DNA from 2 places in the Nocardioides imazamoxiresistens genome. Region 2 is predicted to be linked to the other one. Evidence: riboswitches for the same ligand, from Rfam matches in the RefSeq annotation. Region 2 holds a riboswitch; the other holds the start of a gene.
What was found. Region 2 has a riboswitch for S-adenosylmethionine ahead of RDV89_RS08010 (hypothetical protein). Riboswitches for the same ligand answer to the same signal wherever they lie in the genome.
Positions count from the first base shown of each region.

Region 1: linked by a shared signal. The riboswitch ahead of thrC (threonine synthase) and the one ahead of RDV89_RS08010 (hypothetical protein) in region 2 are both predicted to bind S-adenosylmethionine.

Region 1 covers NZ_JAVYII010000006.1:34,835-49,503, reverse strand. Annotated here, with positions in the region: gene RDV89_RS14005 (RNA polymerase sigma factor) at 1-272, shown strand, start outside; gene RDV89_RS14000 (MoaD/ThiS family protein) at 244-522, opposite strand; gene thrC (threonine synthase) at 558-1,847, opposite strand; SAM riboswitch class I at 1,857-1,994, opposite strand; gene otsB (trehalose-phosphatase) at 2,305-3,150, opposite strand; gene RDV89_RS13985 (LytR C-terminal domain-containing protein) at 3,247-3,759, opposite strand; gene RDV89_RS13980 (DUF3263 domain-containing protein) at 3,768-4,070, opposite strand; gene RDV89_RS13975 (alpha,alpha-trehalose-phosphate synthase (UDP-forming)) at 4,240-5,682, shown strand; gene RDV89_RS13970 (FMN-binding glutamate synthase family protein) at 5,701-7,164, opposite strand; gene RDV89_RS13965 (alpha/beta fold hydrolase) at 7,213-8,436, shown strand; gene RDV89_RS13960 (MFS transporter) at 8,423-9,811, shown strand; gene RDV89_RS13955 (pyridoxal phosphate-dependent decarboxylase family protein) at 9,808-11,301, shown strand; gene RDV89_RS13950 (uracil-DNA glycosylase) at 11,289-11,993, shown strand; gene RDV89_RS13945 (GNAT family N-acetyltransferase) at 11,929-12,480, opposite strand; gene RDV89_RS13940 (MarR family winged helix-turn-helix transcriptional regulator) at 12,483-12,965, opposite strand; gene RDV89_RS13935 (dioxygenase family protein) at 13,076-13,885, shown strand; gene pdxY (pyridoxal kinase PdxY) at 13,923-14,669, shown strand, end outside.
Region 2 covers NZ_JAVYII010000003.1:217,458-232,126, reverse strand. Annotated here, with positions in the region: gene RDV89_RS08050 (FGGY family carbohydrate kinase) at 1-1,037, shown strand, start outside; gene RDV89_RS08045 (NAD(P)/FAD-dependent oxidoreductase) at 1,034-2,461, shown strand; gene RDV89_RS08040 (NAD(P)/FAD-dependent oxidoreductase) at 2,458-3,720, shown strand; gene RDV89_RS08035 (hypothetical protein) at 3,740-3,907, shown strand; gene RDV89_RS08030 (DHA2 family efflux MFS transporter permease subunit) at 3,942-5,414, opposite strand; gene RDV89_RS08025 (TetR/AcrR family transcriptional regulator) at 5,507-6,136, shown strand; gene RDV89_RS08020 (hypothetical protein) at 6,292-6,612, shown strand; gene RDV89_RS08015 (DUF6571 family protein) at 6,612-9,077, shown strand; gene RDV89_RS08010 (hypothetical protein) at 9,375-10,025, opposite strand; SAM riboswitch class IV at 10,054-10,166, opposite strand; gene RDV89_RS08005 (protein kinase family protein) at 10,284-11,348, shown strand; gene RDV89_RS08000 (hypothetical protein) at 11,427-12,431, shown strand; gene RDV89_RS07995 (adenylosuccinate synthetase) at 12,477-13,736, shown strand; gene RDV89_RS07990 (hypothetical protein) at 13,882-14,271, shown strand; gene RDV89_RS07985 (DUF3500 domain-containing protein) at 14,275-14,669, opposite strand, start outside.

The DNA.
Region 1 (14,669 bases), on a different contig from region 2:
TGCGCCTCAACCGGGCGGTGGCCCTGGCCGAGCGGGACGGCCCCGACGCCGGGCTCGCCGCCCTGGCCGGGCTGACCACGCGCGACCTGCCGGGCCACCGGCTCCCCGCCGTGCGGGCCGAGCTGCTGGCCCGCACGGGCCGGGACGACGATGCGGTCGCGGCGCTCGAGGCGTACGACACCGCACTGACGCTCTGCCGCAACGAGGCGGAGCGCGCCCACCTGCTGCGGCGCCGTGACGAGGTCAGCAGCCGCCGGCGACCGCGGGGATGATCGAGACCTGGGCGCCGTCGGGGGTGGCGGTGGCCAGGTCGTCGAGGAAGCGGACGTCCTCGTTGCCGACGTAGACGTTCACGAAGCGACGCAGGTCGCCCTCGTCGTCGAGCACGCGGCCTTTGATACCGGGGTAGCTGGCGTCGAGCGCCTCGAGCACCTCGCCCAGCGAGCCACCCTCGGCGCTCACCTCGGAGGCGCCGCCGGTGTAGGTGCGCAGGATGGTCGGGATGCGGACGGAGACGGGCACGTCGGTTCCTCGTTCTCTGGTCGGGGCGGTCGCGCTCAGGCGAGGCCGGTAGCGGCGAACGCGGCGTAGGTCGGCGCGATGGTCGCCGCGGGGGCCACGCTGCCGGCGACCGCGTCGAGCGTCTTGAGGCCGTGGCCGGTGTTGATGACGACCGTCTCCAGGTCCGGGTCGAGCTGGCCGGACTCCACCAGCTTCTTCAGCACACCGACGGTCGTGCCGCCCGCGGTCTCCGTGAAGATGCCCTCGGTGCGGGCCAGCAGCACGATGGCCTCGCGCACCTCGTCGTCGCTGATGTCCTCCACGACGCCACCGGTCCGGCGGCACACGTCGAGCACGTAGGGCCCGTCGGCCGGGTTGCCGATCGCGAGCGACTTGGCGATGGTGTCCGGCTTGACCGGGCGCACCACCTTCTTGCCGTCCTTGAACGCCGCCGAGACCGGCGAGCAGCCGGTGGCCTGGGCGCCGAAGACCTTGTACGGCTTGTCCTCCACCAGCCCGAGGTCGATCAGCTCGCGGAAGGCCTTGTCGACCTTCGTCAGCTGCGAGCCCGAGGCCACGGGGATGACGATCTGGTCGGGCAGCCGCCAGCCCAGCTGCTCGGCGATCTCGTAGCCCAGCGTCTTCGAGCCCTCGGCGTAGAACGGACGGACGTTGACGTTGACGAACGCCCAACCCTCCTCCTCGCCGGCGATCTCGCTCGCGAGCTTGTTGACGTCGTCGTAGTTGCCCTCCACCGCGACCAGGGAGTCGGTGAACACCGCGGAGTTCACGACCTTGGGGGTCTCGAGGTTGCTGGGGATGAACACGACCGTCTTGATGCCGGCCCGGGCCCCGGCGGCCGCGACCGCGTTGGCCAGGTTGCCGGTCGAGGGGCAGGCGAACACGCGGGCGTCGAGCTCGCGGGCCGCGCTCAGGGCGCAGGCGACGACGCGGTCCTTGAACGAGTTCGTCGGGTTGGTCGAGTCGTCCTTCACCCACAGCTTGCTCAGACCGAGGGTCGCCGCCAGGTTGTCGGCGGCGAGCAGGCGGGTGAAGCCGGGCTCGGTGTTCGGGCTCGACTCGATGTCGCTCGGCACCGGCAGGAGCGCCTTGTAGCGCCAGATGTTGGCCGGCCCGGCGGCGATCTCCTCGCGGGTCACGGCCGGGAAGTCGTAGGACACCTCGAGCGGGCCGAAGCACTCCGGACACGCGTAGAAGGGGCCCAGGGCGACCTGGTGGCCGCACTCGCGGCAGGCCAGCGCGGTGGCGTTGCCGAAGGCGCCCTCACGCAGGCCGGGCGACGGTGCAGGGGTGGTGGTCTCGGTCTCGACGACGGACGCGCTCATGAGTCCTCCTCCTCATCTTCCCCGCGACGGCTCTCGCCCCGGGCCGGATTTAGCACCGTCTCCGCGACTGCGCCCGATGGGCGCAGGGAGATCGCGGCGGTTGCCGGGACGTCAGCGGGCCGTTCCCTCAGTCCCTCTCGATGAGCTGGTCAGAGCGTAGGGACGGCGCGGCGGGCACGCCTAATCGCCGTCCCGAGATGCGGGACGGTGCGCCACATGGTGAGACTCGGTCGTCGTCGGCGGGTCGGAACGGGCGGCCCTCTTCGACCGACGCATCGCGCCCCGCCCTGCCCCGCCGACGAGAAAACGCGGACCGGTCTCGGGAGAACGCGGACGCACGGGCGCCCGGAGGCGGTCCGGGTCCGCGTTTTCCCGCGCACGGTCCGCGTTTTCTTTCGCGGCGCGGCGCGGCGGGTCGGGCCGGCAGGGCGGAAGGGTCGGACAGACAGGTGGTCGCTCAGGTACGCACGGACGCGGCGTCGGCAGTGAGCCCGCGCAGCAGGTCGAGCACGCCCTCGGGGCCGGCGACGACGACGTCGGCGAGCTCGGCGAGCGCGCTCTGCTCCTCCGAGGCCGAGCAGACCAGGAGGGTCGGCATGCCCTGGCGGCGCAGGTCGTCGACCGCCTTGAACGCCTCGACGTCGCCGAGGTCGTCGCCGGCGAACAGGAAGGCGCCGGCGCGGGTCTCGCGCACGAGGGTGCGCACGGCCTCGCCCTTGTGCATGCCGGGGGCGCGCACCTCGATCACGCTGCGGCCCGGCTCGACGCCGAGGTCGTTGGCGGCGGCCAGGTCGGAGACGCTCGGGAGCAGCCGCTCGAAGGCGCCCTGCGGGTCCGCCAGGCGCCGGGTGTGCACGGCGATGGCGAGGCCCTTCTCCTCGACGTACGCGTCGGCGGCGTCCGCCTCGCGCAGCACCCGGGGCAGCCCGAGCAGGAAGGTGGACAGCCCGTGCGGGGGGCGCGGGGAGCGGACGCGGCGGTCCTGGGTGTCCCAGCGCTCGTTGCCGTACTGCCCGAACACGAACAGGTCGCTGCCGGCGTCGTGGACCAGCTCGCCCACCTCGTCCAGGCCGCCGAGGGCGAGCACCTGGCGCGCGGGGCGGCCGGTGACGACCGCCAGGGCGCGCACGTGCACGGCCAGGTCGACGAGCACTCCGGGGGCGTCGTCGTGGATGTGGGCGACCGACGGGTCGTCGACGATGGGCGAGAGCGTGCCGTCGAAGTCGAGACCGACCACGGCGCGCGACGCGGCGCGTACCAGCTCGGCGTAGCGCCGCTGCGCCTCCGGCGAGGAGAACTCCATGAGGGCTAGTGCACCACGTCAGCGGGGTGCCGCGCCCATCAACGAGGCCCTCCGAGCCCCCGGCGGGGCCCGATCGTGAGGGAACTCTCGCCGGGCTCAGCCCTGGTCGGTGTAGTCCGCGGTGAGGATGACGGTCAACCGGTCGCCGCGCATCGGGTCGACCGCGGGCATCAGGCGCCCGATGCCGAGGTCCTCGGCGAGCAGCTGCGCCTCGGGCTCGAGCCGCTCGGGGAAGTAGACCGTGGTCGAGGGGATGGTGCCGACCCAGTTGTCGGACCCGACGACCTGCCAGCCGAGCGCCGTGGTGGCCTCCGCCGTGGTGCCGGCCAGCCCGCTGACCCGCGAGTTGTTGTAGACCTCGACCACGACCTGGCTGCGGTCGATCTCGGGCTCCTCCGGCTCCTCGGGGGCCGGCGCCTCGGTCGTGGGCTCCTCGGTCGGCTCGGCCGTGGTGCTGGTCGGGGCCGGCTGCGCGGCGGTGCGGATCTCGTCGTCGCCACCACCGCCGGTCACGACGAAGGCGAGCGCGGCCATGGCGACCGCGATGACGCTGAGGGCGACGAGGGGGGCGGGGTACGCGACGCCGCGCTGGTCGGAGGAGGTGCGCACGGCCGGCCTCAGGCGTCGAAGCCGAGGCGGCGGGCGGAGCGCTGCCGCTGGCGGGCGGCACGGAGGCGACGCAGGCGGCGGACCAGCAGCGGGTCGGCGGCGAGGGCCTCCGGCTTGTCGATCAGCGCGTTGAGGACCTGGTAGTAGCGGGTGGAGCTCATCTCGAACTTCTCCCGGACCGCCTGCTCCTTGGCCCCCGCGTACTTCCACCAGTGGCGCTCGAACTCGAGGATCTCGAGGTCACGGTCGGACAAGGCGTGGGTCTCCGGGGTGTTCCGCTCGTCTGCGGCGACGGCGTTCGCTGCATCCATGGTCAGGGCTCCTCGAAGGGTACGGGCGGTCGCGCGGCTGGCGTGAAGTGAGAGCGACCCTGCTCGATGGTAGGTGACGAACCACAACGGTGTCATTCGATGCGGTACGCCCGCGCGTCGCGGCCGCAGGCGCCCCTCCCGGCTCGCACGGACGACTAGGGTTGCGGTCGTGGCACCCACCCGCACCGCCGACCTGGTCATCGTCGCCAACCGCCTGCCCGTCGACCGCACGACGCTGCCGGACGGCTCGCAGGGCTGGCGCCGCTCCCCCGGCGGCCTGGTCAGCGCGCTCGAGCCCGTGATGCGCGCCGCCGACGGCGCCTGGATCGGCTGGCCCGGCGGCACCGGCGACGAGGACCTCGAGCCGTTCGTCGAGGACGGCCTGCAGCTGGTGCCGGTGGGGCTGAGCGCCTCCGAGGTCGAGGAGTTCTACGAGGGCTTCTCCAACTCGACCCTGTGGCCGCTCTACCACGACGTCGTGGCCAAGCCGGAGTTCCACCGCGAGTGGTTCGACGCCTACGTCCGGGTCAACGAGCGCTTCGCGCGCCGCACCGCCGAGATCGCCTCCGAGAACGCGACGGTGTGGGTGCAGGACTACCAGCTGCAGCTCGTGCCCCAGATGCTGCGCGAGCTGCGCCCCGACCTGCGCATCGGCTTCTACCTGCACATCCCGTTCCCCCCGAGCGAGCTCTTCCAGCAGCTGCCCTGGCGCCGTCAGGTGCTCGAGGGCCTCCTCGGCGCCGACCTGGTCGGCTTCCAGCTGCCGGCGGGCGCCCAGAACTTCATCCGCCTGGTGCGCCAGCGCGTCGGGCACAAGACGCACCGCGACACGGTCTACCTGCCCGACGGCCGCACCGTGCGGGCCGCCGCCTTCCCGATCAGCATCGACACCGCCGGCTTCGAGGACCTGGCCCGCTCCGAGAAGGTCGAGCAGCGCGCCCAGGCGATCCGCGACGCGCTCGGCAACCCCGCCAAGATCTTCCTCGGCATCGACCGGCTCGACTACACCAAGGGCATCTTCGCCCGGCTGCGTGCGTTCTCCGAGCTCATCTCCGACGGCCACTTCGGCGTCGAGGACGCGGTGTTCGTCCAGGTCGCCACGCCCTCGCGCGAGCGGGTGGAGCAGTACCGGATCCTGCGCGACGACATCGACCGGCTCGTCGGGCGCATCAACGGCGACCTCGGCCGGATCGGCCGCCCGGCCATCTCCTACCTGCACTCCTCCTACCCGCGCGAGGAGATGGCCGCGCTCTACCGGGCCGCCGACGTCATGGTCGTCACGCCCTACCGCGACGGCATGAACCTCGTGGCGAAGGAGTACGTGGCCTGCCGCTACACCGGCGACGGCGCGCTCGTCCTCTCGGAGTTCGCCGGCGCCGCCGAGGAGCTGCGCCAGGCGTGGCTGGTCAACCCCTACGACATCAACGGCATGAAGCAGGCCCTGCTGGCGGCGTACCGCGCCGACCCGAAGGACGTCGCGCGCCGGATGAAGGCGATGCGCAAGACCGTGAGCGAGAAGGACGTCGCCTTCTGGGCCGACCGGTTCCTCACCGACCTCGCGGCCACGCGCCCCGAGCACGGCAAGACGGTACGCCCGGCCCGTCGCTCCTGAGCGGGTCCCGCGGCCCGCTCAGTCGACGTACCCGTAGACCTCGCGCAGGCTGCGCCGCTCGGTGACGCCGTCGACGATGTCGACGTCGTCGACGGTGATCCGCGCGGGGTGGTCGACGCCCACGGCCTCCGCGACCTTGAGCAGGTCGCGGCGCAACGACACGAGGTAGTTCGCGACCCGCTCGGCCTTGAGCGGGACGTCCAGGCCGCGCACGAAGCGCGGGTCCTGCGTCGCGACGCCGACGGGGCACCGGTCGGTGTGGCACTTCTGCGCCTGGATGCAGCCCAGCGCCAGCATCGCCTCACGCCCGACGTTGACCAGGTCGGCGCCGAGGGCGAAGGCCACGACCGCGTTCTCCGGGATCCCGAGCTTGCCGGCCCCGATGAACGTCAGGTCGTCGGAGAGCCCGGCGGCGTCGAAGCGTCGGCGCACCTCGGCGAACCCGATCCGGAAGGGGTAGGCGACGGCGTCGGAGAAGATCAACGGCGCCGCGCCCGTGCCGCCCTCGCCCCCGTCGACGTTGACGAAGTCCACGCCCCGGTCCCCCGCGCTCATCTGGGCGACGAGCTCCTCCCAGAAGTCGAGGTTGCCGACCGCCGACTTGATCCCGACCGGCAGCCCGGTCGCGTCCGCGATCGTCTCGACGAGGTCGAGCATGGAGTCGACGTCGGAGAAGGCGGTGTGCCGGCTGGGCGAGGCGCAGTCCTTGCCCACCTCGATGCCGCGGATCTCGGCGATCTCGGGCGTCACCTTCGCGCCCGGCAGCAGGCCGCCCAGGCCCGGCTTCGCGCCCTGCGACAGCTTGATCTCGATGGCGCGCACGGGTGCGGACGCGACGAGGTCGACGAGGCGGTCGAGGTCGAAGCGGCCCTGGGCGTCGCGGCAGCCGAAGTAGGCCGTGCCGATCTGGAACACCAGGTCGGCGCCCCGACGGTGGTAGGGCGAGAGCCCGCCCTCGCCCGTGTTGTGCCACGCCCCCGCCCGCGCCGCGCCCTCGTCGAGCGCCTCGACGGCCGCGTGCGAGAGGGAGCCGAAGCTCATCCCGGAGATGTTGACGACCGAGGCCGGGGTGAATGCGTGCCGGCGTCCCCGGGGGCCGCCGAGCACCTTGAGCCCGGGCAGCGGCACGCCCTCCTCGGAGTGGGGGTGGGTGCCCGGCCCGACGCCGAAGGTGCGGTGCTTGACGATCGGGTAGCCCACCGTGCGCTCGACGTCGTTGTCGGTGCCGAAGCCGACGTAGGCGTTCTCCAGCTTCGAGCTCGCGTAGACCCAGCGCCGCTGGTCGCGGGTGAAGGGCCGCTCCTCGTCGTTGGACGCCACGACGTACTGCCGCAGCTCGGGCCCGAAGCGCTCCATGAGGTAGCGCGCGTGACCCACGACGGGGTAGTTGCGCAGCACCGCGTGGTGGCGCTGCGTGAGGTCGTACGCCGCGAGGCCGCCGAGGGCGGCGGCGCCGAGGCCGAGCAGGGAGCGGGTTCTCACGACGCCAAGCCTGCCCCACGGGAGGTGACCGGCGAGTACCTTCGGCCCATGGACCTCCTCCCGAAGCCGGACCAGGTCGTCTCCGCGACCGGCAACGTGGCCCACAAGCTGCTCTACGGCGGCCTCGCCGACCTGCGGCCGATGCCCCGGGTGCTGATCGACGACGGGCAGCTGCGCGAGGTCTACCACTACCGGCCGGACCCGGCGGTGCCCGAGACCGGCGACCCCGTCCTGCTGGTCACCCCGCTGGCCGCGCCCTCCTCGTGCTTCGACCTGCGCCGCGGCTGCTCGCTGGTCGAGCACTTCGTGGCCCAGGGGCGTCCGACCTACCTCGTCGAGTACGGCCAGGTCTCCTTCAGGGACCGCAACCTCGGCATGGAGCACTGGATCTCGGAGGTCGTGCCCACCGCGATCCGGGAGGTCGCGGCCCACGCGGGCGGGCGCTCCGTGCACGTCGTCGGGTGGAGCCTGGGCGGCATCTTCGCCGCGCTGACCGTCGCGCACGACCCGGCCCTGCCGGTGGCGTCGCTGACCGTGCTCGGCTCACCGTTCGACCTGTCGAAGGTGCCGCTCATCGCGCCGCTGCGCCCGCTGCTCAACCTGAACCTGCCACCGCAGCTGCGGGCGGTCACGCGGGCGTACCAGACCCTGGGCGGAGCGCCGCGCCCCCTCGTGCGCTGGGCCTTCCAGCTCACCGCGTTCCAGAAGCTCGTGACGAAGCCGCTCGCGCTGGTCCAGCACCTCGACGACACCGAGTTCCTCGCGCAGGTCGAGGCCGTCGACGACTTCACCGCGAACATGATCGCCTACCCCGGCCGGTCGTTCGGGCAGCTCTACCACCGGATGTACCGCGGCAACGCGCTGCTCTCGGGCACCTTCGAGCTCGACACCCCCGACGCCCCGGGCTCCCCCGACGGGACGACCACGATCCACCTCTCCGAGATCTCGTGCCCGGTCCTGGTCTTCGCCGGCGCCACCGACGGGATCGCCCCGGTCAGCGCCGTGCGGCCGCTGACCGAGCTGCTGACCGGCGCCCGCGAGGTCGGCTTCGAGGTCGTGCCGGGCGGCCACCTCGGGATGCTCACGGGCCGTGCGGCCCGCACGACCACCTGGGTGGCTCTCGACGAGTGGCTCGACCGCTGGTCGACGCCCCGCCCCCTCGACGGCTCGGAGCCGGACCCGGACGCACCGCCGAGCGCACCCCGCGCCGACCGGATCGGCTCGAACCGGACCCGCCGCTACGGCTCGGCGGCGTCGCGTGCCTTCGGCTGAGCCCTCACCGGCCGGGCCACCGGGCGAGGCACTCCCCCTCGGCGTGCGGGCGGGGTACGGCGCGGGCTCGGTCGCCACGGGCGCGTTCGGCACCGTGCCGGGGCTGATGCTGCTGCCCTACCTGACCGACGAGCTCGGCCTCGCGGCGCTGTGGGCGGGCCTGGTCGTGGTCGCGCCGAAGGCCTGGGACGTGCTGCTCAACCCGGTCGCCGGCCGGATCACCGACCGCACCCGCGACCCGCGCGGTCCACGGCGCCCCTGGCTGCTGCGGGCCGGGCTGCCCCTCGCCGTGCTCTTCGCCGCGATCTTCGCCTCCCCCGGCCTCGGCAGCGCCGGTCTCGAGGCCGTCTGGGTGCTGGTGTTCTTCCTGGCCTGCGCCACGGCGTACGCGTTCTTCCAGGTGCCGTTCGTCGCGATGCCCGCCGAGATGACGGCCTCCTACGACGAGCGCACGCGGCTGATGACCTGGCGCGTGGCCCTGCTGGCGCTGACCATCCTCGTCACCGGCGCGAGCGCGCCCGCGATCCGCGACGCGGTCGGCGGCCGCGACGGCTACCGCCTGATGGGCGTGGTGGTCGCGGCGGTGATCGTCGTCGGCGTGGTGGCCGCGTACGCCGGCACCCGCCGCGCCCCGGTCACCGCGCCCGCCGCCGGGGCGGGGAGCCTGCGCGAGCAGCTGCGGCTGGTCGCCGGGGCGCGCGACTTCCGGCTGCTGCTCACCACGTTCGTCCTGCAGGCGCTCGCGACCGGGACGATGCTGGCGGGCGTCGACTACGTCGCCCGCACCGTCCTGGAGCGCCCGGGCGCCGCGACCGTCCTGTTCGTGTGCTTCGTCGGTCCGGCACTGGTGCTCACCCCGGTGTGGACGGCGTACGGCGAGCGCGTCGGGAAGCGGCGCGGCTACCTGCTGGCCTCCTTCGTGCTCGCGACGGGGGCGCTGCTGCTCGTCGGCGCGCAGGTGGTGCCGGCGGCGGTCGTCTTCGTCGCGGTGGCGCTGGTCGGGGTGGGCTACGCCGGCGCCCAGGTGTTCCCGCTCGCGATGCTGCCCGACGCCGCGGCCCTCGACGCCCGGCGCACCGGCGAGAACCGCACCGGCGTCTACACCGGGGTGTGGACCGCCGGCGAGACGCTGGGCCTGGCGCTCGGGCCCGGCGTCTTCGCGGTGGTGCTGGCGCTCGGCGGCTACGTCTCGGCCACCGGCGGCGGCGCCGAGCAGCCCGCGTCCGCCGTCACGGCGATCGTGCTCGGCTTCTCGCTGCTGCCCGCCGCGCTCGTGCTCCTCAGCCTGCTGTGGCTGCGGCGCTACTCCATCGACGCCGCGACCCTGGCTGCCGCCGGTCCGGTCCCGTCCGACCCCGAGGAGGTGGGGCGGTGAGCCTCGAGCCCATGAGCCCCGACGAGGTCCGCGCCCGCCTGGCGCGGCTGCAGTCCGACGACCTGCCCACGCACGGCGGGCGCACCCTCGCCTACGTGTACGACGGCGGGCTCGCCGACGTGGACCGGCTCGGACGCGAGGCCGTGGCGGCGTACGCGGCGACCAACGGCCTCGACCCGACCGCCTTCCCCAGCGTGCTCACGCTGGAGAACGAGGTCGTGGGCCGCACCTGCGACCTGCTCGACGCGCCGGCGAGCACGGTCGGGACGGTCACCTCCGGCGGCACGGAGTCGGTCCTGCTGGCCGTGCAGGGCGCCCGCGACGCGCGCGGCGACCTGCGGGAGGCGGGCGTGCGCCCCCGGATGGTGCTGCCCTCCACGATCCACGCGGCCTTCCTCAAGGCGGCCCACTACTACGACGTCGAGGCCGTCGTCGTGCCCGTCGGGGCGGACTTCCGCGCCGACGTCGACGCGATGCGCGCGGCCGTCGAGGCCGACCCGCACCGCACGGTGCTGGTGGCCGTCAGCGCGCCGTCGTACGCCCACGGCGTCGTCGACCCGGTGGCCGAGGTCGCGGCGGTGGCCGCGGCCCACGGGGTGCGCTGCCACGTCGACGCGTGCATCGGCGGGTGGGTGCTGCCGTACGCCCGTCGGCTCGGCCGGGCGGTGCCGCCCTGGACCTTCGAGGTCGAGGGCGTCACCAGCATCTCGGTGGACCTGCACAAGTACGCCTACGCCCCCAAGGGCACCTCGGTGCTGCTGCACCGCACTCCGGCGCTGCGCCGCCCGCAGTACTTCGCGAACGCCGACTGGCCCGGCTACACGATGCTCAACACGACGCTGCAGTCGACGAAGTCGGGCGGGCCGCTGGCCGGGGCGTGGGCCGTGCTGAACGCGATCGGCGACGACGGCTACCTCGACCTGACCCGCCGCGTCCTCGACGGCGTGGACACGGTGGTCGCCGCCGTGCGCGACCTCGACGGCCTCGCGCTCGTCGCCCCGCCCGACTCGACCCTGCTCGCGCTCGCCGCCGACGGGTCCTGCGACGTGTTCACCGTCGCCGACGAGCTCGCCGAGCTGGACTGGCTGGCGCAGCCGCAGCTGACGCACGCGGGCCGGCCGCCGACGCTGCACCTCTCGCTGAGCGCGGCCACCGACGCGACCGGGCTCGTCGCGGCCCTACGCACCGCGGTCGCGGCGGCGCGGGAGCGGGGGCCGGTGCGCATCGACCCGGACGTCGTGGCGTTCGTCGCGGCCCTCGACCCGGCGACGCTGGGCGACGAGGAGCTGGACGGCCTGCTCGCAGCGCTCGGGCTCGCAGCGGGCGCCGATGGCGGTGCCCCGGCCCTGCCGGAGCGGATGGGCGAGGTCAACGCGCTGCTCGACCTCGCGTCCCCCCGCCTGCGCGAGGCCCTGCTGACGGCGTTCCTGGACCGTCTGGCCCGGCCCGTGCGGCTCGCGCCCGCGGACCCGGCAGAATCGGGCGGGTGAGCCTCGACGGACTGGTGGAGAAGGGCCTCGTCGCGCCGGACTGGGCCGAGGCCCTGCGCGGGGTCGACGCGACGATCGACGACCGCGTCGGCGCGATGGGTGCGTTCCTGCGCGAGGAGCTGGCGGCCGGACGACCCTACCTGCCCGCGGGCGACGCCGTCTTCCGCGCCTTCCAGCGGCCCTTCGCCGAGGTGCGGGTGCTCGTCGTCGGGCAGGACCCCTACCCGACGCCCGGGCACCCGATCGGCCTGTCGTTCGCCGTCGCCCCCGACGTGCGCCCCGTGCCCCGCAGCCTGGAGAACATCTACCGCGAGCTGCGCGACGACCTCGACGTGGCCACCCCGGACCACGGCGACCTCACCGCCTGGGCCGACCAGGGCGTGATGCTGCTCAACCGCTGCCTGACCGTGCGCCCCGGCGCCTCGGCGTCGCACCGCGGGAAGGGCTGGGAGCACGTCACGGCCACCGCGATCACCGCCTGGGTGCGCCGTGGCGGCCCCCGCGCCGCGATCCTGTGGGGCCGCGACGCCCAGACGCTCGTGCCCCACCTCGGCGAGGTGCCCCACGTGGCCTCGGCGCACCCCTCGCCGCTGTCGGCCAGCCGCGGATTCTTCGGCTCGCGGCCGTTCAGCGCGGTGAACGCCCTGCTCGTCGAGCAGGGCGGCGACCCGGTCGACTGGCGACTCGCCTGAGGTCCAGGGGTCGGCCCCGCAGCATCGTCGTGTCCGGGCGGTCCGGCGCTGCCACGAAGCCCCGGCCGGCGTAGAGCCGCCGGGCCGGGTTGCCCGCCTCGACGCTGAGGCTGACCCGCAGGCCGAGACGGTCCGCCGCCGCGAGCGCCTCGTCGAGCAGCAGCCCGCCGATCCCGGCTCCGCGGTAGCCCGAGAAGACGCACAGCCCCAGCTCCGGCACGCCGTCGGCGACGAAGCCGTGGCCGGGCGCGGAGGCGTCGAGGAACTGCAGCCAGACCACGCCGACGTCGCGGCCCTCGAGCCGCGCGGCGAACCCGAGGTCGCCCCGGTCGGGGTCCAGGACCGTGTAGCACCGCAGGTCGGGTCGACGGTCCACGTCCGCCAGCGTGAAGCGCTCGGGGCCCACCCGGTTGAGGTTGACGTGCGTGGCGGTGCGCAGCAGGTGCTCGTCGGCCGGCTCGAGCGGGCGCAGCACGACCTCGGGCACCGTCAGCCGTCCAGCGTGCGCAGGCCGGAGGTCTCGAGGTTGCCGCGGATGGTGGCGGCGATCGCGGTGAGCTGGCGCACCTGGTCGCGGCTCAGCCCGTCGAGCACCAGCTGCCGCACCGTCCCGACGTGGCCCGGCGCGGCCTCGACGAGGACGGCGTACCCCTCCTCGCTCAGCGTGCACTCCGTGACCCGTCGGCTCGTCGGCGACGGCGAGCGCTGCACCCAGCCGCGCGCCTCCAGCTTCTTCACGACGTGGGAGAGCCGCGAGAGCGACGCGTTCACCCGGCCGGCGAGCTCGCTCATCGGCAGCCGGCGCCCCGGCTCGTCCGAGAGCATCGCGAGCACCTGGTAGTCGAAGTGCGTCATGCCCGAGTCGCGCTGCACCTGGGAGTCGAGCGCGGGGCCGAGCCGCAGCAGCACGCCCACGAGGGCCAGCCACGCCTCCTGCTCCTCGGCGTCCAGCCACGGTGCGTCGTCGGTCACGTCCCGCACCCTAGGGCCTGGGCGTCCGGCTGGACCTGAGACCCCGCCGCACCAAATGCTTGAACCTTCAATCGTTCTCGCCTACGGTGGACCCGGACGAAGGAGACGACGTGACCGCCACGGGGACCACCACCACGAGCACCACCGACCGCATGCCCGCCCTCTACATCGGGCACGGCGCACCGCCGCTGCTCGACGACCCGACGTGGTCGGGCCAGCTGTCGGCGTGGGCGGCGACCCTGCCCCGCCCGAAGGCCGTCCTCATCGTCAGCGCCCACTGGGAGTCGGCCCCGGTCAGCCTCAGCGCGTCGGGGCCGGGCGTCGAGCTCGTCTACGACTTCGGCGGCTTCCACCCGCGCTACTACCAGATGCAGTACCGCACGCCCGACGCCTCGGCGCTCGCCCGCCGCGTCGCCGCGATGATGCCGGACGGCGAGCCGGTCCACCAGCACCGCACGCGCGGGCTCGACCACGGCGCCTGGGTGCCGCTGAAGATCATGTACCCCGAGGCCGACGTCCCGGTGCTGCAGATGTCGCTGCCCACCGACGACCCGTACCGCCTGCTCGCCCTGGGTGAGCGTCTGCGGCCGCTGCGCGACGAGGGCGTGCTCATCGTCGGTTCCGGGTTCCTCACCCACGGGCTGCCCTTCCTGCGCGACTTCAGCATCGGGGCGCAGGCACCCGGCTGGTCCGTCGACTTCGACCTGTGGGCGGCCGACGCCCTGGCCCGCGGCGACGTCGACGAGCTCGCGGCGTACCGCTCCAAGGCCCCCGGCATGCCCTACGCCCACCCGACCGTCGAGCACTACACGCCGCTGTTCATCACGCTCGGCGCCGCGCTGCAGCCCGACGCCCCCGGCGACCAGCGCATCGACGGCTACTGGATGGGGCTCTCGAAGCGGTCCCTGCAGGTCGCCTGAGCGCCCCACGCGGGCGCGCCGTGCGAGACTCGCGCCCGTGAAGATCCTGTCCATCCAGTCGTCGGTGGCCTACGGCCACGTCGGCAACTCCGCCGCCACGTTCCCGCTGCAGCGCCTGGGCCACGAGGTGTGGCCGGTGCTGACCGTCCACTTCTCGAACCACACGGGGTACGGCGCGTGGCGCGGCCCGCTGCTGGCCCCCGCCGACGTCGCCGACGTGATCACTGGCATCGGCGAGCGGGAGGTGACCGGTCCGGACGGACGGGCGGTCAGCGTGCTCAGCACGGCCGACGCGGTGCTGTCGGGCTACCAGGGCGCCGAGGAGGTGGGGGCGGTCGTCCTCGACGCGGTCGCCCGCGTCAAGGAACTCAACCCCCGCGCCGTCTACTGCTGCGACCCGGTGATGGGCGACGTCGGGCGCGGCATGTTCGTTCGCCCCGGGATCCCCGAGTTCATGCGCGACGAGGTGGTGCCGCACGCCGACGTCCTCACCCCGAACCACTTCGAGCTCGACTTCCTGGCGGGCACCACGACCCGCACGGAGGCCGAGGTGCTCGCCGCGGTCGACACGATCCGCGACCGGGGCCCCCGCGACGTCCTCGTCACCAGCGTCATCACCGACGAGACCCGGGAGAACACCCTCGAGGTCGTCGCCGTCTCCGACGACGGCGCCTGGGCGGTGACGACCCCGCAGCTGCCGATCGCCCCCAACGGCTGCGGCGACGTCACCTCGGCGCTCTACCTCGCGCACCTCACCACCACCGGCTCCCCCGCCACGGCCCTG
Region 2 (14,669 bases):
GCGACCACGTGACCTCCGAGGGCGTCGTGACCACCACCGACGCCTGGCTCGTGCACCGGATGTGCGGCGCCTTCGTCACCGACGTCTCCACCGCCGGCCGCTCGCTGCTCACCGCGCTCGAGGACCCGACGCGCTGGGACGCCGACCTGCTGGCCACCTTCGGCCTGGCCGACGAGCCCGTGCCTGCGATCGTGGCCGGTGACGACGTCGTCGGCGCCACCGACGTGTTCGGGCCGACCCTGGCCGTCACCGGTCTCGTGGTCGACCAGCAGGCCGCGTTGCTCGCGCAGGGCTGCTGGGAGGCGGGCACGGCCAAGTGCACGTTCGGCACCGGCGCGTTCCTGCTCGTGCAGACCGGCACCACCCCGGTGCTCTCGCCCGGCGGCCTGACCACGTCCGCCGCCTGGCGGCTGCGCGACGAGACCCGGTTCTGCGTCGACGGGCAGGTCTACACCGCCGCCTCCGCGGTCGACTGGCTGGCGGGGCTCGGCGTGCTCGGCAGCGCCGCGGAGATCGACGCCGTCGCGGCGCCGGACGCCGGCGGCGTGCAGTTCGTGCCCGCCCTGACCGGGCTCGCGGCGCCGTGGTGGCAGCCCGACGCCGCCGCGTCGCTGACCGGGCTGCGGCTCGGCACCGGGCGCGCGGAGGTCGTGCGCGCCGTGGTCGAGGGCGTGGCCGCCTCGGTCGCCCACCTGCTCGCGGTCGTGCGCGCGGAGGGCACCGAGGTCCGCAGCCTGCGCGTCGACGGCGGCCTGACCCGCTCCGACGTGCTCGTCCAGGCCCTTGCCGACCGCACCCAGGTGCCCGTCGAGCGGCACCGCTCCGAGCACACCACCGCCGTCGGCGCCGCCGTCGCGGCCCACCTCGCGCTCGACCCCGACCTGACCCCTGCGGCAGCGCTGCCGCAGGGCGACTCCCCGTCCCCCGTGCTCCCCCGCTGGTCGCCCGAGAGGGCCGAGGCCGAGGGCGCGCGCTGGTCGGCGGCCGCCCAGGCGGTCGCCGACGCCCCGACCACCCCCACCCCGGAGGTTCGATGACCACCCCGCCCGCCCCCGCGAGCGCTCCCCGCCGCGTCGACGTCGCCGTGATCGGCGGTGGCGTCGTCGGCTCGGCGATCGCCCGTCGCCTGGCCGGCAGCGCCCTCGACGTCGCCCTGGTGGAGGCGCGCTGCGACGTCGGCGACGGCACCAGCAAGGCCAACACCGCGATCCTGCACACCGGCTTCGACGCCTCGCCCGGCACGCTCGAGTCGCGGCTGGTCGCCGAGGGCTACCACCTGCTCGACGCCTACGCCGCGGCCACCGGCATCCCCGTCGAGCACACCGGCGCCCTGCTGGTCGCGTGGACCGAGGAGGAGCTCGACGCCCTGCCGGGCCTGCGCGACAAGGCGCTGCGCAACGGCTACGACGCCTGCGAGATCGTCGGCGCCGACGAGGTGTACGCCCGGGTGCCCGCCCTCGGGCCGGGCGCGCTCGGCGGCCTGACCGTGCCGGGCGAGTCGATCATCTGCACCTGGTCGACCACCGTCGCGCTGGCCACCGACGCGGTGGCCCGCGGCACCACGCTGCTGCTCGAGCACCGCGTCGAGGCCGTCGAGCCGGTCGGGGGCGCCACCCTGCTGCGCACCTCGGGCGGCGACGTCCTCGCCACCTGGGTCGTCAACGCCGCGGGCCTGCACGCCGACACCGTCGACGCGCTCTTCGGGCACGACCGGTTCACCGTGACGCCGCGGCGCGGCGAGCTCTTCGTCTTCGACAAGCTCGCGCGCCCGCTGGCGCCGCTGATCGTGCTGCCGGTGCCCTCCTCGCTCGGCAAGGGCGTGCTGGTGAGCCCCACCGTCTACGGCAACGTGATGCTCGGCCCGACCGCCGAGGACCTCGACGACAAGAGCGCGACCGGCACCTCCGAGGCCGGCTTCGCGTTCCTGCGCGGCAAGGGCGCCCGGATCCTGCCCGACCTCTTCGACGAGGAGGTGACGGCGACGTACGCCGGGCTGCGCGCCGCCGTTCCCGGCGGCGACTACCTCGTCGACCTCGACGACGACGCCCGCTACGTGCTGGTCGGCGGGATCCGGTCCACCGGTCTGACGGCGTGCCTGGCGCTCGCCGAGCACGTGGCCGGCCTGCTCGCCGACGCGGGGCTCGAGGTCGCGGAGCGGCCGGACCTGCCCGACCCGCCCCGGATCCCGAACATCGGCGAGGCCGGGGTGCGGCCCTACCAGGACGCGGCCGCGATCGCCGCGGACCCCGCGTACGGCCAGGTCGTCTGCTTCTGCGAGCGCGTCACCGCCGGCGAGGTGCGCGACGCGTTCGCCTCGCCCGTGCCGCCGCGCGACCTCGACGGGCTGCGCCGGCGCACCCGTCTGATGAACGGCCGCTGCCAGGGGTTCTACTGCGGCGCCGACGCCCAGGTCGCCCTCGAGACGCGCGGCACCAGCCTGCTCGCGGGAGCCGACCGATGAGCGCCGTCCCCCTCGACCGGGCCACCGTGGTCGTCGTCGGCGCCGGGCCCGCGGGCCTGACGGCCGCCACCGAGCTGGCCGGACGCCTCGCGGGGCGCGGGACCGTCCTGGTCCTCGACCGCGAGCGCACCGCCGGCGGGATCCCGCGGCACAGCGACCACACCGGCTACGGCATGCGCGACCTGCGCCGCGTGCTGCGGGGGCCGGCGTACGCCCGCGCCCTGCTGGCCCGCGCCGAGGCCGCCGGGGTCGTCGTCGAGACCTCGGCGACGGTGACCGGGTGGGCCGGCGAGCGAGCGCTCGAGATCACCGCCCCGACGGGTCGTCGCGTGGTCACCGGAGACGCGGTGGTGCTGGCGACCGGCGCCCGCGAGCGCGCCCGGGCCGCCCGGGTGATCCCCGGCGACCGCCCCGACGGCGTGCTCACCACCGGGCAGCTGCAGAACCTCGTGCACCTGCACCACCGTCCCGTCGGCACGCGGGCCGTCGTGGTCGGCGCCGAGCTGGTCAGCTACTCCGCGGTGATGACGCTGCGCGAGGCCGGGTGCCGGACGGTCGCGATGGTCACCGAGCACGAGCGGGCGGAGGCGTACGCCGCGTTCCGCCTCGCCGGGCGCCTCGCGCTGCGCGCCCCGGTCCTGCACCGCAGCCGCGTGGTCGCGATCGAGGGCCGCGGCCGCGTCACCGGCGTGGTGGTCGAGGACGCCCACGGTGCCCGTCGCACCGTGCCGTGCGACCTCGTCGTCACCACCGGCGACTGGATCCCCGACCACGAGCTGGTGCGCAGCGGCGGGATCGAGCTGGACCGCGGCACGCGGGGTCCGCTCGTCGACGCGGGCCTGCGCACGTCCGGGCCCGGGGTGTTCGCGGTCGGCAACCTGCTGCACCCCGTCGACACCGCCGACGTCGCGGCCCTGGACGGGCGGCACGCGGCCACCGCGGTGCTGGACTGGCTCGACGCCGGGGTGGCACCCGCCGCCGCACCGCCGGGCGTACGCCTGCGGGTCGACGCCCCGCTGCGCTGGGTGGCCCCGCAGGTCGTCGACCCGACGGGCCCGGCACCCGCCCGCGGCCGGCTCCTGCTGTGGACCGACGCCTGGGTCGACCGGCCGGTGGTCGAGGTCGTGCAGGACGGGCAGGTCGTGGAGCGGCGTCGGCTGTGGTGGCCGGCCGCGCCCGGTCGCGTCTTCCGCGTCCCGAGCACGGTGCTCGCGGGCGTACGCCCCGACGGCGGCGACGTGACGCTGCGGCTGGGGTGAGGGTGGGTACCGGGAGGCCATGACGACCGTACCCACCTCGCCCACGCCGACCGAGCCCGTCACCGACCCCGGGACCGAGCCGGGCACGGACCCGACCGTCGAGCCGTCCTCGCCGCCGGAGCGGCGCGGCGACCCGGCGCCCGACCCCGTGCCGGTCGAGCCGGAGCGGGGGCCCGAGGGGCCCTGAGCCCCCCGAGCCCCGCGGGCCCGGGCCAGGCGGCTCAGTGCCCCGCGGGGACCGTGGGGCCGTCCGCGGCGGCCGGGGGACGGCGTACGAACAACGCCACCGCGATGGCGACCGCCGAGATGATGCCGCCCCACAGCAGCGCCGCGTGGACGCCCTCGGCGGTGGCGGTCACGACGTCCGCGCCGGCCTCGGTCTCGGCGATCGAGCGCCGGGTCATCACCGTGATGAACAGGGCGGTGCCAGCCGCGCCCGCGACCTGCTGGACGGTGCCGACGATGGCGGAGCCGTGGGAGTACAGCTGCGGCGGCAACGCCCCGAGCGCCGAGGTCAGCAGCGGCGTGAACATCAGCGCCAGGCCGACGCTGAGCACCACGTGGATGCCGATGACCAGGGCGATCGAGGTGTCCTGGCCGAGCAGGGACATGCTCCACAGCGCGACGGAGGCGACGACCGCGCCGGGCGCGACCAGGGGCCGCGGGCCGTGCTGGTCGAAGAGCCGGCCGACGAAGGGCGCGAGCAGGCCCATGGTCAGACCGCCCGGCAGCAGCACCAGGCCGGTCTCGATGGTGGAGCGGCCGAGCACGTTCTGCAGGTAGATCGGCAGCAGGATCAGCGTGCCGAACAGCGCCATCATGCTGACCACGACGAGGCTGACCGCGATGCTGAACGCCGGCGTGGCGAAGGTGCGCAGGTCGAGCAGCGCCCGTTCCTTCAGCGACAGCTGCCGCGCCACGAAGGCGACGAGCGCGAGCGCGCCGACGGTGATCGGGATCCACGGCGCCACCGGGGCGTGGCCGCCGGCGGACTCGCCGATGCTCGAGAGGCCGAAGATCAGCCCGGAGAACGCGACCGCCGAGAGCACGACGGAGAGCACGTCGAGCGAGGGGCGGCCCGGCTGGGTCACGTTGCGCACCCACACCGCACCCAGGGCCAGCGAGACCAGGGCGATCGGCAGGACGATCCAGAACATCCAGCGCCACGAGAGCGACTGCAGGATCAGGCCGGAGACCGTGGGGCCGAGCGCCGGCGCCACGGAGATGACGATCGAGATCGTGCCCATCATCCGGCCGCGTCGCTCGGGCGCGACCGTGGTCAGGATGGTCGTCATCAGCAGCGGCATCATGATCGCGGTGCCCACCGCCTGCACGACGCGGCCGACGACGAGCACCTCGAAGCCGGGCGCGACGGCGGCCAGCAGCGTGCCGACGGAGAAGGTCGACATGGCGAAGATGAAGACGGTACGCACGTGGAGGCGCTGCAGCAGCCACCCGGTCAGCGGGATGACGACGGCCATCGTCAGCAGGAACGCGGAGGTCAGCCACTGCGCGCGGGCGGCGGAGATGTCGAGGTCGACCATCAGCTGCGGCAGCGCCACGCTCATGATCGTCTCGTTGAGGATGACGACGAAGGCGGAGACGACGAGGAGCGGCACGACCCCGCGCGGCAGGGCGGGGGTCGACGACGTCGCGTCGGACTTGTTCTCGGGGAGGGTCTGCTCGGTGGTCACACGGGTCCTTTCTCGACCCGGTAATAGTGGCAGTCACTGCCAAGATGGCGGAAACTGTCGTGGACGTGACGACGGCGACGAGGAGAACGGGAATGACGAGCGATCCGGGCGAGGACTCGCTGCGGCGACGCCGACGGCGCCAGACCGAGGAGGACATCTGCACTGCCGCCCTGGCGCTGTTCGAGCAGCGCGGGGTCGCTGGCTGCACCTCCGAGGACATCGCCGCGGCGGCCGGGGTGTCGGCGCGTACCTTCTACCGCTACGCCGTGACCAAGGAGCGCGCCGCGCTGCTGGTGCAGGGCGACATCGAGGATGCCTTCGAGGAGGGCGTCGCCGCGCTGCGCCCCGCCGAGCCGCTGCTGCCCCAGCTCGAGGCGCTGTGGACGGAGGTGCTGCGCCGCCACGACAACGGACGCAGCGCCTCGGGCGTCCAGCTGCGGGCGCTCTACCGGCTGCTTCGCGTCGAGCCCGCGCTGCGGGCCGCCGCCGTCGCGGTGGACGACGAGCGCCGCGCCGGGTTCGTCGCCGCGCTGCGCGAGCTGACCGGGGCGGCCGAGGACGACCCGACGCCCGCCCTGCTCGTCGAGACCACCACCGCCGTCGTGCGCGTCGCGCTCGACCGCTGGGCCGCCGCGATCGACGACCCCGGTGCACCCGAGCCGGACCTGGGCGAGCTGTACGCCGCCGCGCTGCGCGCGTTCCACGCCGTCGTCGGCGCCTGAGGTCCTGCCTCTGGATTACCCGGTTCACCGGGTAGTCCAGAGACGCGGCGCCGGACCACCGAGCAGGTTTCCGACCGCTGTATCCCGGACATACCCGAAGCCACGTCGGCGGTCGCATCGGGGTGACCGCCTCCGTCGCTCGGGGGAGCCACCGCATGACACTCAGCGTCGATCCGTCCCAGCTGCAGGCGGCTGCCGCCGGCATGAGCGAGCTGGGCAGCACCGTCTCGGGTCTGCTGCTCGGCCACGACCTGTCACCGCTGCCCGGCGCACTGCCCGGCTCGGTCTCGGGCCCGGAGAGCACGGCGCTCGGCGCTGCGTGGGACGAGGAGAACGCCCTGCTCGCTGCCGCCGTCGAGGGCTACGTGGCGTCGATGAACGACGCCGCCACCGGGTTCCAGGTCACCGACGGCGCCGAGGCCGAGGCGTACGGCACCCCGCCCCCGGTCGACGGACCCGGCCCGGAGGCCTGGTGATGGTCACCCTCCAGGACGCCGTGACGTGGTCGCCGGAGGCGGTCGCCGCCGCCTCCGACGCGCTGGCGGCCAAGCGCAAGCAGCTGCTCGACCTGGTCGACGAGTTCGAGGCCGGCGCGCCCGACGACGCGTGGACCGGGATGACCGCGAACGCCGCCCGCGCGACCCACGCCGACATCAGCAGCGCGCTGGCCGACCAGATCTCCGAGCTGAGCCGGGTGGTCGCCGAGCTGGACATCGCCGCACAGGCCATGGGCACCCACGGCGCCGCGCTCACCGGGACCCTCGACGACATCGCGGTGAACGGCTTCTCCGTCACGCCTGCGGGCACCGGTTTCGTCGTCACCGCACCCCCCGACAGCTCCTCGTCGGTCCTGGACGTCCTGCGCATCTCGGCCTGGGTGAGCCAGCTGGAGGACGCGCTCAGCGGGTTGACCGAGGTGGACGCGAACCTCCAGGCGGTGCTGGCGGCAGCCCGGGAGAACCGGATCCGGGGTGGGGCCGGCGACCTGTCGGAGGCCGTCCTGCCCGAGGAGCTGCGAGGCCTCGACGACGAGGAGGTGGTCGAGTACCTGCTGGCCAACCCCACCGCGACCTCGACCTACCTCGACCTGCTCACCCCGCGGCAGCTCGACCTGCTCGGCGAGGAGCTCGCCGACAACGCCGAGGTGTTCAGCGACGCGGCCTTCGACGTCTACGGTGGCGGGGGCGTGCCACCGAGCAGCGACGACGTCGCGCTCACGGCCGAGCAGCTGCTGGCGTTCGGCGAGCACCCCGGCGTCGCCACCACCGTGCTCGAGCGGCTCGGGCCCCAGGGCCTCGTGGACGCCCAACGCACGGTCCTCTCGGGCGTCGCGCCGGCCGACGGCAGCGCGTACTCGGACGAGCAGATCGCCGCCTTCCAGCGCGGGCTCGGCACCGTGCTCGCCGGCGGCACGCAGCTGTACGGGGTCGAGACGGCGGACGGCGCTCCGGCCGGCCCCTCGGTCGACGAGCAGTGGGTGCAGGACTTCCTCGCCGTCGGCGAGGAGCAGGGGAGCTACGTCGGGCCCGACGGCGCGCTGCCGTACGGCTACCAGATCCTGGCTCCGCTCCTCGGCGAGCCGGGCCACGGCCCGCACTTCGTGCTCGAGGTCGCGACGGCCGTCGAGGAGTTCGAGCGCGCCAACGGCGGGTCGTCCGTCTGGCCCTCGCACCCCGGCACCGACCTCGACCGCGCGTACTCCCTCGACCCGTCGCACCGGTACGACCCGATGGAGGGCGTCATGCGGGGGCTCTCGCACTCCCCGGAGGCCGCGCGCACGTTCTTCGCCGTCGCGGACGGCGACGCGTCGCGGCTGGAGTACCACCTCACGGAGCGCGACTGGTTCTCCGGTCAGCTGCAGGCGAACGACGGGCAGGACGCCCTGGGGGACGCTCTCGTCGCCGCGACGGTCGAGGGCATCGACCCCTCCGCGGACCCGCCGGACGACCGCGGCGCGCGAATCCTCGAGCACTCCGTCGCGATCGTCACCGACGACCTGCGCGCCGAGGGGGACGCCGCCCAGCTCAACTACTACCTGCAGGAGGACTTCGCGACGATGCTCGGGGCGTACTCGGGCGACGTGTTCGACGGCATCGAGACGGTCGCCCAGGAGGGAACGGACGGGCGCCCGGTCCGTGAGCCCGGCGAGGGCACCTCGGCGAGCCTCACCGCCCAGGACCTGAGGCTGCTGATCCCCGCCGTCTCGGAGAACCCCGACGCCGCCGCCGTCCTGACCGGCAGCTTCACCGCCTACGCGGCCAGCGAGTACGACTACTACCTCAGCGGGCAGGCCAACGAGGACGCCCCGCAGAACGCGTACGACCCCGGCCGCGACCCGGTGGACCAGTACCTGACGAACCTGGGCAACGCCTCCACCCACGTCTCGACCCCCTACGGGTACGCCCTGGGGCTGGTCGCCGACGGCAGCGCCGAGTCGGCCATCGACACCGGCAGCGCCGAGGACGCCGCGGCGAGCGCTCGGGGCGACTCGACGCGCAGCGGCATCGGCCTGGTCGTCAAGGGGGTGACGGGGTTCGGCCTGGGCATGCTGCCCGGCGGCGGGATCCTGTCGCCGGCCATCGGCTCCGCGGTCGACGGGGTCGTGGGCGGGCTGAACAGCGCGAACGACGTCGACACCTCGGCCCAGGTGCTCGCCCAGGTCGGCGACCAGGTCCTCTACACCGAGGGCGCGGCCGTCGCGGTGCTGGACAACGCCGCGTACCAGCACATGCCCGAGGAGCTGCTGACCCAGGTCGCGGAGGACGGCACCGAGGTGAACGTCTTCGCCACGCCCGACGGCGGACGGCTGCCGATGGACCAGTGGGGCGACGAGCAGTGGAACCGGTGGGAGCAGGTGCGCGGCGACACCGACCTGGGTGACGTCAGCCCCCGGTCCGCAGCCCAGGACCTCGCCCAGCTCATGCGGGTCGAGCTCCGGTGACGCGCGTCGCGACGACGGTCGTCCCAGCGCCGAGGCCGAGGGCATCCGGGCCGAGCTGCGGAGGGCGGTGGCGCCGCGGGGCGTGACCGAGGACCGGGTGCCCGCCGCCTGGGGCGGGACCGACGCCGTGACGGCACTGCTGGATCTCTCGGCGGGCGAGATGCGGTGCCCGCGCCGGGCGCGACCGAGGAGAACGCGGACCGGCCGCGGGAGAACGCGGACGCCGACCCGATCCCGAGCCGGCGGCGTCCGCGTTTTCCTGCGAGCCGTCCGCGTTTTCTTGCGGACCGCGGCAGCTCAGCGCCGCCGCAACCAGCGCGCCTGCTCAAGCGGCGTCAGCCCCAGCCCGGCCAGCCGCTGCAGCGTCGCCGCGAGGTCCGGCACGAGGTCGGCCGGCGCGATCCCGGCCGGGCGCTCGGGGTCGCGGAACTGCGCGCGCGGGTAGACCCAGCGCACCGCGCTGACCTGCACCCCGAGCACCCGCCGCTGCCGGGTCGCCTCGTGCAGCTCCACGGCGCCGACCCCGGTCAGCCGGCACAGCTCGGAGCCGATGAGCGCCGGCCCGATCCCGTCGAACCGCTGCACGGGCAGCCGCCCGGCGTCGCGCTCGCCGGCGTCCGTCGGGAAGGTCCGGACGAGACGCGCGAGGTCGTACGCCACCCGCGCCCGCTCGTCACTGCGGTCGGGCAACCGCGCGTCGAGGCGCTCGACCAACGGGGTCAGGTCGACGTGGTCGACGAGCGCGCCGGCCGAGCGGGGTACGCCGCGGCGCAGCGCCTCCGGGTCCGCGTCGAGCACGTGGAGGGTGCGCGGGCGGCGCTCGCGCAGCCACGACGTCAGCTCCGCGTCGCCCGCCGGGTCGAGCGGCACGGTGAGCGCGGCGTCGTCCGCGACCAGGCTGAGGTGGGTGGCGTCGTGGGCGAGGCCGACGACGGTGGTGCTGGGCATGACGATCTCCGATCCGGCGCCGAGCAGGCGCCTCCGCTTGCCGGACGACGGGCGTCGCCGGCCCGCTCTCTCCCCGGGGCACCCACCGCGTGAGGGGTTGCCGGACGGCCAGCCGGGGGCTTCGCGCCGTCGCTCGTGAGCGTGCTCCGACCGTAGGCGACGCCACCGACAACCCCGGCGGTCGTCCACGGAAAGATTTATTGCCAATCTGACACTAAGTCCTTGCCACACCACTTCTTGTCATGCAGACTATTAATCATGGACACCGCACAGGCCCTCCTCCGCAGGGTCGAGGACGCCACCACCCCGGCCGACCTCTACGGCCCCGCCGACGGCGACCCGGCCGGCGTCCGGAGGGCACGGCGTACCCACCGGGTGCTCGCCCTCCACCTCCACCCCGACCGCCCGGCCGCGGGCCTCGACTCCGCCCGCGCGGCGGCGGCGTTCGCGAAGGCGACGGCGCTGTACGCCGCGTGGTCGCGGCCGACGGGCGGCACCGGTGGCGGCGACACGGACGACCGGGGCGAGGTGCTCGTGGGCAGCCGCGGCACCCACCGCCTCGGCCCGCTGCTGGCGCGGGGCACGGTGGCGAACGTCTACGCGGTGCCCGGCACCGACACGGTCGTGAAGCTGGTCCGGCGCCCCGGGTCCAACCGGTTCGTCCGCAACGAGCGGGCGGCGCTGCGCACGCTGGCGCGGTACGCGACGGGGACCGAGGCCTGGCTGGCGCCGTACGTGCCGCGCCTCGTCGACACCGCCACCGCGGCGGCCGACGAGGCCGGCGGGGAGGTGCTCGAGGCGAACGTGCTCGGGTCCCTGGGCCGGGCCGACGGCTTCGTCAGCCTGGCTGCGGTGCGCGACGCCGCGCCGGACGGCCTCGACGGTCGCGACTGGGCGTGGATGCAGCGGCGGCTGCTGCGGGCGCTGGCCGGCGCGCACGCCGCCGGGCTGGTGCACGGCGCGGTGCTGCCCGAGAACGTGCTGATCCATCCCCGCGAGCACGGCGTCGTGCTGGCCGGCTGGTCGTTCGCGACCCGGCCCGGCCGCCGCGCCGAGGGCGTCGTGCGGTCGCAGGCGGGGGCGTACCCGCCCGAGGCCACCGACGGCCTCGTCACCCCGGCGACCGACGTGGCGATGCTCGGCGCCCTCGCGCTGACGATGCTGCGCCCCGGCGAGCGCGCCCAGCGCCGCTTCGCCCAGGGCTGCCGCCAGGCGGAGCCGCGGATGCGGCCGACGGCGGCGGGACTGCTGGAGGAGTACGACGACCTGCTCGAGCGGCTCCACGGCCCTCGACGGTTCCGACCGTTCGATCTGGCTGTCTAGCGCAGATCCGATACCTACCGAGACACCCCCAGACCTACCCAGACCCACCCAGACGCACCGAGCGAGAAGGAGAGAACGATGGGCAACGGAGCATGGAGCGACCGGGCGTACACCGCGGCGGCGACCTTCCGGCGGCGCAGCGGCGCGACGGACTTCGGCTACAGCGACGACCTGCGGCGCCGGCCGACCTCGCAGTGGAAGGCGCACGCCGACCTCGACCCCCTCGGCGTCGGCGTGCGCGAGTCGCGCGACTCGGCCGAGCACCCGAACAGCACGCCGATCGCGGTGTTCTTCGACGTCACCGGCTCGATGGGCTCGGTGCCGCGGCAGATGCAGGCCGAGCTGTCGAAGCTGCACGGGCTGCTGCAGCGCAAGGGCTACGCGGAGGACCCGCAGATCATGTTCGGCGCCATCGGTGACGCCGACACCGACTACGTGCCGCTGCAGGTCGGGCAGTTCGAGTCGGACAACCGCATGGACGAGCAGCTGCGCTCGATCTTCCTCGAGGGCAACGGCGGCGGGCAGATGAGCGAGTCCTACGAGCTCGCGGCGTACTTCATGGCCCGCCACACCGCGACCGACGCGTGGGAGAAGCGTGGGAGGAAGGGCTACCTCTTCGTCATCGGCGACGAGACCTGCAAGCCGCGGCTGAGGGCGAAGCACGTGCGCAGCATCCTCGGCGACCGGGTCGGCGAGGACCTCGACACCGCGGCGCTGTGGCGCGAGGTGCAGGAGCGCTGGGAGGTCTTCTTCGTCCTGCCGCGCCAGACGGCGCACTACGACAACCCGACGGTCAACCAGCACTGGGCCGACCTGCTCGGCGAGCGGCTGCTGCGCCTCGACGACCCGGCCGCGGTGTGCGACCTGATCGCCCTGACGGTGGGCCTGCTGGAGGACTCGATCGACCTCGACGAGGGGCTCGACGACCTGCGCGACCTGGGCAGCGCGAGCGGTCCCTCGGTGGGCCGGGCGCTGGCCACGATCGGTGCCCCCGCGCGTACGCCCGCCGCTCGCGGCGCGACCGGACGCCTGCCCGCCACGGTGGCCAGCGGTCTCGCCGCGGACGCCGACGACCTGGCCTGACCTGGGCATTCGTCCCAGCAGCACGATCGAGAGGAGATGTTTCCCGTGGAACAACCGCACCGGATCGTCGTCGGGCTCGGCTTCGGCGACGAGGCCAAGGGGGCGACGGTCGACCACCTCTGCGTGGCCGGCGGCGTGTCCGCGGTGGTGCGGTTCTCGGGAGGCGGGCAGGCGGCGCACAACGTGGTCGCCGGCGGCGTGCACCACACGTTCCGGCAGTTCGGGTCGGGGACGCTCGCGGGGGTGGCGTCCTACCTGAGCCGGCACGTGCTGGTCAGCCCGGACGGGCTGGCGGCGGAGGCCGAGGAGCTCGCGGCGCTGGGCGTCGCGGACCCGCTCGGACTCGTCGCCGTCAGCCCGGACGCCCTCGTCGTCACCCCGGTGCACCGGGCCGCGAACCGCACGCGGGAGGACCTGCGCGGCGACGCGCGGCACGGCTCCTGCGGGCTCGGGATCGGGGAGACGCAGTGGTACGCCCTGCCCGTCGCCGAGGGCGGCGCGGGCGCCGGGTCCGCGGCGATCCGGGTGCGCGACTGCCTCGACCCGATGGTGCTGCGGACGAAGCTGGTGGCGCTGGTCGAGTTCTACGAGCCGTTGCTGGCGCAGGGTCGCCACGAGGCGCCGAGCGTGCGGGAGATGGCGCTCGACCTGCTGGAGTTCGCGCAGGCGGTCGCGATCGTGCCGGACTCGGCGTACCTCACCGCCGCTGCCGCCCGCGGGTCGCTCGTGTTCGAGGGGTCCCAGGGCGTGCTGCTCGACGAGTGGCGCGGCTTCCACCCGCACACGACGTGGTCGACGGTCACGCCCGCGCCCGCTCAGGAGCTGCTGGCGGCGGCCGGGTTGACCCGCTGCGAGGTGTGGGGGGCGACGCGGGCGTACGCCACCCGCCACGGCGCCGGGCCGTTCCCCTCGGAGGCGGCCGCGCTGCTCGGGTCGCTGCCCGAGCCGCACAACGGCACGGGCGAGTACCAGGGCGACTGGCGCGTCGGGCACCTCGACCTCGTGCTGCTGCGCTACGCCGCCGAGGTGTGCCGCCGCCACGGCGGCCTCGACCGCCTCGCCGTCAGCCACCTCGACCTGGCCCCGGCGGGCGTCGTCGACTCGTACGGCCCCGTCGCCCCCGGCCCGTTCCGCGACCTCGCGCACCAGGAGGGGCTCACGCGGATGCTGGCGTCCGTGGTCCCGGTGGTCGAGGAGTACGCCGACGACCCGGCCGACCTGATCGCGCGCGAGCTCGGCGTGCCGCTGGGCTCCGTGGCGCACGGGCCGGCGCGCGAGGACCGGCGGATCGTGGCGCTGGTGTGAGCGGGGGGCCCGAGCACGGAAGTCGGAAAACGGGCGTCGGAAGGGGTCCTCGAGGCCGGTCTGAGCTCGGTTTTCCGACTTCCGTGCTGGTCGGGGGTCTAGACCCCCGGTTTGCGCGAGGCCCTGACGGACAAGGTCGGCGACCATGGCTTCCGACCGAGCGGCGTCAGCCCGGCTGTTCACCCGCGTCACCACGGTCGCCTGTGTGGCGCTCGGCGCGTTGCTCGGCCTCGCCGGCCTCCCGTGGCTGGCGGCGATGGGCCTGGCGGTGACGCTCCTCGTGGTGATCCTGACCGTGACGACCCTCAGCGGATTCGTCGATCCCCGCTGGGATCCGCGGCGCTCCACGACCCGGGGATGGTTCCGCTTCCAGGTGGCCGTCTTCGTCGTAGGGCTCGGACTGCAGTCCTACTTCTTCGTCCGTGCCGTACAGGCGTCGGACCGCGACGAGGCCCTCGAGTTCGGGGCAGCCTCACTCATGTTCGCCGCATTCCTCGTGATGACCGTCCTGCTGCGTCCCCGCTCCACCCCCTGACCCTCAGTCCTCCGTCGACGGCGGCGTCCCACCCGGGGGCGTACCACCCGCGCCACCGCCGGGAGGCGTACCCGCTCCCCCGCCCACGCCGCTGCCGGCCTGCTGCTCGACGCTGCCCGCGTAGTCGTTGCTCGGGTCGCGGTAGATGGAGTGCACGTGGCCCCACCCGGAGGTGGTGACGCCGTCGACGTCGGCGCCGGCGGAGCCCTGCTGGGCCTGGAGCGCGACGTAGACGTCGGGGCCCGAGATGGAGAAGTTGATCCCGTCGCCGCTGGTCATGTCGTAGGTGGTCTCGCCGGACCAGCTGATCCACGTGTCGCCGAGCGTGGCCTCGATCTCGGCGAGCGTGGTCGCGGTCGTCTCCTCGTCGGCCATGCCGGCCCAGTTGGCGATGAGCT